DNA from 3 places in the Paraglaciecola sp. L1A13 genome. Region 2 is predicted to be linked to each of the others. Evidence: predicted binding sites of a transcription regulator. Region 2 holds the regulator's gene; each other region holds the start of a gene.

Region 1 (2,279 bases), 740 kb from region 2:
TTCCAGTGCTCCTTGCACTACGGTCCCTAACCCTTCAAGGCCAGGCACACCTTGAATGGGTGCACCACTAACGGCAGTTTCAACGTATAAGTTTTGACCAATAGGCTGTAAGCCAGTCATATTCACGAAATCAGACAGGCTTATTTGCCCCAAGACTTGTGGATCAGCTTGACCACGAATTGAAGCTGAAACCTCCCCGTCTTGAGATATGGTAATTTGCTGAGCATCCTCGGGAACGGTAATGTTTGGTTGTAGCAAGAACCCGGCTCCAGGCGTTACAATCTGCCCTTGGTCGTTAAGAGTGAATTGACCATTTCGTGTATACGCGGTGCTGCCATCAGGTTGCAGTATTTCGAAGAACCCCCTGCCCTGAATTGACATATCCAATGCATTTTCAGTCGTCAGCATATTGCCTTGAGTATGGGCTTTTTGTGTCGCAACCACCTTACTACCAGCGCCTAACATCAAACCAGAAGGTAATTCGGTATCTGCCGACGAGCGCCCACCAGGTTGATTAATATTCTGATAAAGCAAGTCTTCGAAGATCGCGCGGTCTTTCTTAAAGCCAACAGTGCTGGCATTCGCCAAGTTGTTTGAAATAACAGCTACATCGGTTTGCGCTGCATCGAGTCCGGTTTTACTGATCCATAATGCTGGGTGCATAGGTCATCTCCCCTAATAGATTATTCTTCAGCCACTGGCTATTAAATAATGCGCAGTAATTGATTCGCTTTGGAATCTAAATCACTGGCTTGTTTCATAAATTTAACTTGCATTTCGTAATGTCGTTGCAGTGAGATCATGTCCACCATCTCCTCTACAGGATTAACGTTACTGCCCTCAAGCATGCCGTTACGGATACTCACCGTAGGATCAAATTGCGCTATCTCGCCGTCTTTTTGACGAAATAAACCGTCGTTACCACGTTCAATGTTGGTAAGTTGTGGGTTCACCAACTTTAATCTGCCGACTTCTTCAAGCACTGTTTCCGGTGCGCCTTGGGGCCTTACTGAAATCGTACCGTCGCCAGCAATATTGATATTCGACAAAGGAATGGGCAAAAACACCGGGCCATTTTCGCCGATTATGGTATTGCCAGAAGAGTCTTGTAATTGCCCATCGGCACTGATCTGCAAACTGCCGTTACGGCTGTAAGCCTCACCGCCGTTAGTGTCTAGTACTGACAACCAACCATCGCCTTGAATCGCCACATCCAACTCTCGCTCGGTTTGGATCATCGCCCCCCCTTCAAAATTATTTGCAGGGTTCTCGGTCATGGAAAACACGCGTGTTGGCAGCCCTTCGCCAAACGCAGGCATGCTGCGAGCTTGCTCTAGTTGCGCGCGAAAACCCGTGGTTTGGGTATTGGCCAAATTGTTAGCCCGCACAGCCGTACCAAGAAGATCTTGTTTAGCGCCGCTGGCGGCAATGTACAGTAATTTATCCATGACAACTTCTTGACGAAAAGTGAACTTAACTAGAACTGTGCAAATTAAGTGCCACTAGCTGCTTTATGGTAAAAAAATCGACTAGAAGTTAAGCAAAAGATAACGATATGAAAGGATATTAGACTATAAAAAAGGTCACGCGAGGTGACCTTTATAAAGTTAACCAATTGAATTAATTATCGAATATTCAAAATTGTTTGGTTGAGCTGGTTATTGACTTCAAGGGCTCTGGAGTTAGCTTGGAAGTTACGTTGAGCAATAATCAAATCGATAAGTTCGGTGGTTAAATTCACGTTGGCTTGCTCAAGGGCAGACGAGTTTATATCGCCAAAGGTACCTGTTGTTGCCTCTCCGGCAAGTGCTTCGCCGGATAAGATGCTTTCTTGCCACTGGGTGTTACTTTGCTGGGTCAAGCCTTGGTCATTAGCGAAACGTACTAAGGCAACGCGAATAATGGGTTCAGATGTACCGTTTGAGTATGTTGCACGTACAAGACCATCTGCGCCAATATCAATCCCCGTTAACCGACCAACGGCTAAACCATCTTGCTCAAGGGATGTCACCTCAAACGCGGATGCAAATTGGGTTGGTTCATCTGATGTTGCTGAAGATGCGTCAAAGGCAAAATCGGTCTTAATGGCTTGAGTCGCATCCGACCCGTTCGACAATATCGTGCCGCCTAACGCTACCGAGGTTATTTCACCTGTCAAACTAGCTGTACCGTCAGCGTTTTCAATTCCTGTAAAGTCGCCACCTGAACTAAACGTCATCCGGTATCCAGATATACCTTCAGTTAGAGAGTTTTCGCCTACCACGTTTTCCCCTGCCGCA
Region 2 (2,279 bases):
TCCATTATTTACCTGATGGGTTAATGGCGCTTAACTTTCTCTTTATGCTTAATGACTTGGCGATCGAGCTTATCTATTAGCCCGTCTATCGCGGCGTACATATCGCTGTGTTCCATGGTTGCAAAAACATCTGCTCCATTCAAATGTATCGTAGCTTCAGCTTTTTGGTTCAGCTTTTCTACATTGAGAATGACGTGAACATTGTTAATTTGATCGAAGTGCCGCTCTAGCTTGGTAAATTTAGTATCAACATAATCTTTAAGTGAATCGGTAACATCCACATGGTGACCAGTAATATTAATTTGCATAACGCCTCTTCCTTCTTTAATCAGCCTACAATAGGCTTTTTCGTTGGTTCGACGGGGGTATCATAAGAGATTCCCGGTATTTTGCTATCGTTCGCCTAGCAACCATAATGCCTTGATCAGCTAACAATTGAGCAATCTTGCTGTCGCTTAACGGCTTACTGGGTTTTTCAGCCGCGACCAATTTCTTAATCAACGCACGTATTGCAGTTGATGAACATTCTCCGCCAGTTTCGGTAGCAACATGGCTAGAGAAGAAATACTTCAACTCAAAAATACCTCTAGGGGTATGCATATACTTTTGCGTGGTAACACGAGAAATAGTCGACTCATGCATCTCAACCATTTCTGCTACATCATTCAATACCATAGGCTTCATCATTTCTGGACCGTGTTCAAAAAAGCCCATTTGCTGTTGCACTATACAGTTTGACACTTTTAATAACGTATCGTTGCGACTCTCAACACTTTTAATAAACCATTTGGCTTCTTGCATGTGTGAGCGAATAAATTGACTGTCACTAGTATTTTTTGCTTTACGACTCATGGCCGCATACTGCTGATTTACATTCAACTTTGGCAAGCTGTCGGGATTGAGTTCGACTGTCCAGCGGCCATTCTTTTTGCTCACCGAAACATCAGGTATTACATATTCTGGTTCGCCTTTTATCAAAGCGCTACCTGGACGTGGGTTTAATGTCTTGAGTAAGCGCATTACTTCGCGTAAATCATCTTCTTTTAAACGTGATTTACGCATTAACGTCCGATAATCCTTACTGCTCAGTAAATCCGCATACTCACCGATCAGTGTTTTGGCTTCTTCTAACCAAGGCGTATCTGGCGCAAACTGACGTAACTGAACCAATAAACACTCCTGCGGAGTGCGAGAACCTGAACCGATAGGATCAAACATCTGAATCCGTTTTAGCACGCATTCAACTTCATCAAGTTCTATCTCTTCATCATCCATACTCGTCAGTACGTCTTCAACACTCATGGTCAAATAACCAGACTCATCAATAGAGTCAATAATGGCCGTCGCTATCGCCACATCAGTATCGCTAAAATGTGTTAAGCGCATCTGCCATAGCAGGTGATCTTGAATATTGTCAGTGGTTTCCCCCTGAAAAATTTGCTCATCGTCGCCTGCTGACCCACTCGAAATACTTGATGCAGGAGCGGATGACGCACTGATGTATTCATCCCACGTGGTATCCATGGGTAAATCTTCGGGTATATCATTTTTTTCTAGGGCTTCACTTGCATCAATATTATCGCTGCTAGTTTCGACGATCTCATTGTTGTCTTTAGACGCAGGATCTAACGAATTATCGTTAAGTGCACTGTCGCCAGATTCTTGGTCAGTAGGCTCTTCTATCTCCAAAAGCGGATTTGAATCCAACGCTTCTTGAATTTCTAGCTGTAAGTCCAGCGTAGAAAGCTGCAACAAGCGTATAGCCTGCTGCAACTGCGGAGTCATAGTGAGTGATTGACTAAATTTTAATTGTAAAGAGGGTTTCATTTACTTCTTTATTATGTCCGTTGCAAACTATCTATATGCTGTGGTTGATTCAATTTGACTGTATTTGTCTCACCAAGCGCCTGATAAATATCTCGATAAAAAGAGTGGCTGTTTCACAGTAACTATAGCCTGAATTGTTCACCTAGGTATACATCTCTTACACGTTGATCACTTAATACTTCTTCGGCTGTACCGGAAGCAATCAATTCACCTTGGCTGACAATATACGCCTTTTCACAAACATCGAGTGTCTCTCTTACGTTGTGGTCTGTTATCAAAACACCAATGCCACGATCACGTAAATGCTGAATAATTTTCTTGATATCATTAACCGAAATAGGGTCTACACCAGCAAAGGGCTCGTCAAGTAAAATAAATTCTGGGTCAGCGGCAAGGGCACGCGCTATTTCTACGCGCCTGCGTTCACCGCCTGACAAACTCATACCAGCGCT
Region 3 (2,279 bases), 630 kb from region 2:
CACTTCCGTCGGTAGGATCAACCATTTCAGACGTTTCAATACCTAAAATACGAAAACGATCCACTGCGGTACCAAAATCAAAAGTAACGCCGCCGAATAAATCTGTATCAGTGTCATACCAAGAGGCTAGAGCGTCATCCCATAACCAAAGGTCATAAACGTCATCGCCAAAACCAGTGGGTAACATAACTGATTGCACGTTAGGGCCACTGTTAACGATATAGTCATAACCAACGGCTACATCTGGGTCGATGAAGATAGGTATTTCAGGGGTTATGATGACAAATTCAAAGTTATAGTCAGTAGGCGTTTCAGGGTTAATCACTGGCAAAATAGGATTTTCAGCGTTGTCGCCCGGTAACTGGCCGTCACGAATAGCGAACTTCCAAATACCTACTGTGCTGGTATTACTATCAGCCGTGTCTAAATTGACAATTCCATCGGTTTGGGAGCCAGGCACAGTAAAAAAGTTAACACCATCGCCGGCGTCATAGCCTGCTTGTGCGGGAGTGCCGCCTAGGCCATCACTGCCGCCAGACGCATCGCCCGTAGTCCAATTAATATCCTCATAGCGAAATTCCACATCAAAATTACCGGCACCAGTGTCAGCACGGTCAATCAATACTAATTGGAAGGTATTTGTGAGCGAGTTATCGGAAGGGAAAAAGCCAACTTTATCCCAAGTAATAACCAAGGTTTCAGCATTAGGCGAACCAATAAAGACATCGCCGCAGTCGGTACAACGTGTATCCACATCACCCCAGAAAGGTGCGATCATGGCGTTACTCGTAGCAGGAAATGGATCTGGCGTAAATTGACTAATAGCACCATTAAAACTAATGTTGCCGTTGTTATTTACGTAGAAAGAATCATGACTGTTGCTGAAAAAATTAACACCCGAGTCAAAACCTAAGTCATCAAAACTACTGAAAAGAATCTCTGCACTTGAGCTGTCATCGTTTTTGTCCAAGGCAATGTTGCCGAACCCAGATTCACCAGCGCCGGTCCAACCCTCTAACAATACACTCGCGCTAGCGGTCATAGTGATAAAGCTAGATGCAATAATACTGCACAATGCCACCTTCTTTATTAAATATTTTAAATCATACATTTGTAATATCCTTTTTATAAATGATGTTGCAATTAAATTCCACGCGAGCCAAGCAAACATCAAGCCATAAAAATAATATCATTTAAATACAACTGGTTATGATTAACGAGGCGGAGTAAGTTTAAGGAAATGTAAATTTAATTGACAATATTTAACGTGAAGTAAGTTTACTTTGGAATGCTTGATAGACATGCAGAGCCAAATGACTCTGCTGTATCAACGACAAAAATAAAGGCCTATAACTAATGTAATTTAAGTTTGGGCCCAACAAATTTACTGACCCTTCTGCTTAGCATGATAAGCACCGCTTTAAGCCAACCATGCACAGAAAATTGATGCATGCTATATAATGAGGTATATACCAAGCGCGCTAATTTACCTTCAACAAACATACTGCTGCTGGATAAATTGCCCATTAAACTACCAACAGTGCTGTATTTACTTAAATGCACCAGAGAGCCGTAATCGCTGTATTTGTAATCTTCTAGCTCTTTACCTTGAAGCTGATTCACTACATTTTTATATACAATCGAGGCCATTTGATGGGCCGACTGGGCACGCGGTGGCACCCAAGTCCCATCTTCTTGTTGGAATGCACAGCAATCACCCAGCACATAAATATTTTGTAGACCTTTTGCTCTCAGCTGCGGGTCAACTAACACTTGTTGTGCGCGATTGGTCTCGAAAATATCTAACTCTTTAATCAAGTTTGCGGCTTTAACACCAGCAGCCCAGACCATTAAATCAGCTTCAATCAATTCATCATCAGCAGTTACAAAACCGTTTTTCTCAGCACGAATGACTTTGGTATTTTCATAAATTTTCACGCCGATTTTTTGTAAGGCGTTTTTCGCCGCATTGGCAATGCGCTCAGGCAGCGCAGGCAACATACGCGGTCCTGCTTCGATAATAGAAATTTCTAAACGCTGGGCCGACATAGCCGGCATACCATAGGCACGAGAAAGGTTAGCCACATGATGTAACTGAGCGGCTAACTCGGTACCCGTTGCTCCTGCCCCCACTATCGATACGCGCAAGGTAGACTGTTGGGTATTTGGCTGATTCACCCTAAGCATTTGATTCAGCAAAGCGCGATGAAAACGTTCAGCCTGACCAAGAGAGTCTAAGAAATAACTGTGGTCTTTCACCCCAGGCGTACCAAAGTCGT

What was found. The regulator sigma-54, encoded in region 2, starts transcription at its own class of promoters, with help from an activator protein. The targets are predictions, from matches to a motif close to GTTGGCACGNNNNTNGNNT.
Region 1: GQR89_RS14990 (flagellar basal body rod protein FlgF) is a predicted target of sigma-54. The motif match lies at 1,475-1,493, and genes of this name have one in related genera.
Region 3: GQR89_RS20995 (nidogen-like domain-containing protein) is a predicted target of sigma-54. The motif match lies at 1,162-1,180, and genes of this name have one in related genera.

Annotation. Positions count from the first base shown of each region.
Region 1 is NZ_CP047024.1:3,548,784-3,551,062, forward strand. Features, by position in the region: gene flgG (flagellar basal-body rod protein FlgG) at 1-663, opposite strand, end outside; gene GQR89_RS14990 (flagellar basal body rod protein FlgF) at 705-1,448, opposite strand; gene flgE (flagellar hook protein FlgE) at 1,625-2,279, opposite strand, start outside.
Region 2 is NZ_CP047024.1:4,287,238-4,289,516, forward strand. Features, by position in the region: gene ptsN (PTS IIA-like nitrogen regulatory protein PtsN) at 1-5, opposite strand, end outside; gene hpf (ribosome hibernation promoting factor) at 21-308, opposite strand; gene GQR89_RS18105 (RNA polymerase factor sigma-54) at 334-1,827, opposite strand; gene lptB (LPS export ABC transporter ATP-binding protein) at 1,950-2,279, opposite strand, start outside.
Region 3 is NZ_CP047024.1:4,913,551-4,915,829, forward strand. Features, by position in the region: gene GQR89_RS20995 (nidogen-like domain-containing protein) at 1-1,111, opposite strand, end outside; gene GQR89_RS21000 (NAD(P)/FAD-dependent oxidoreductase) at 1,354-2,279, opposite strand, start outside.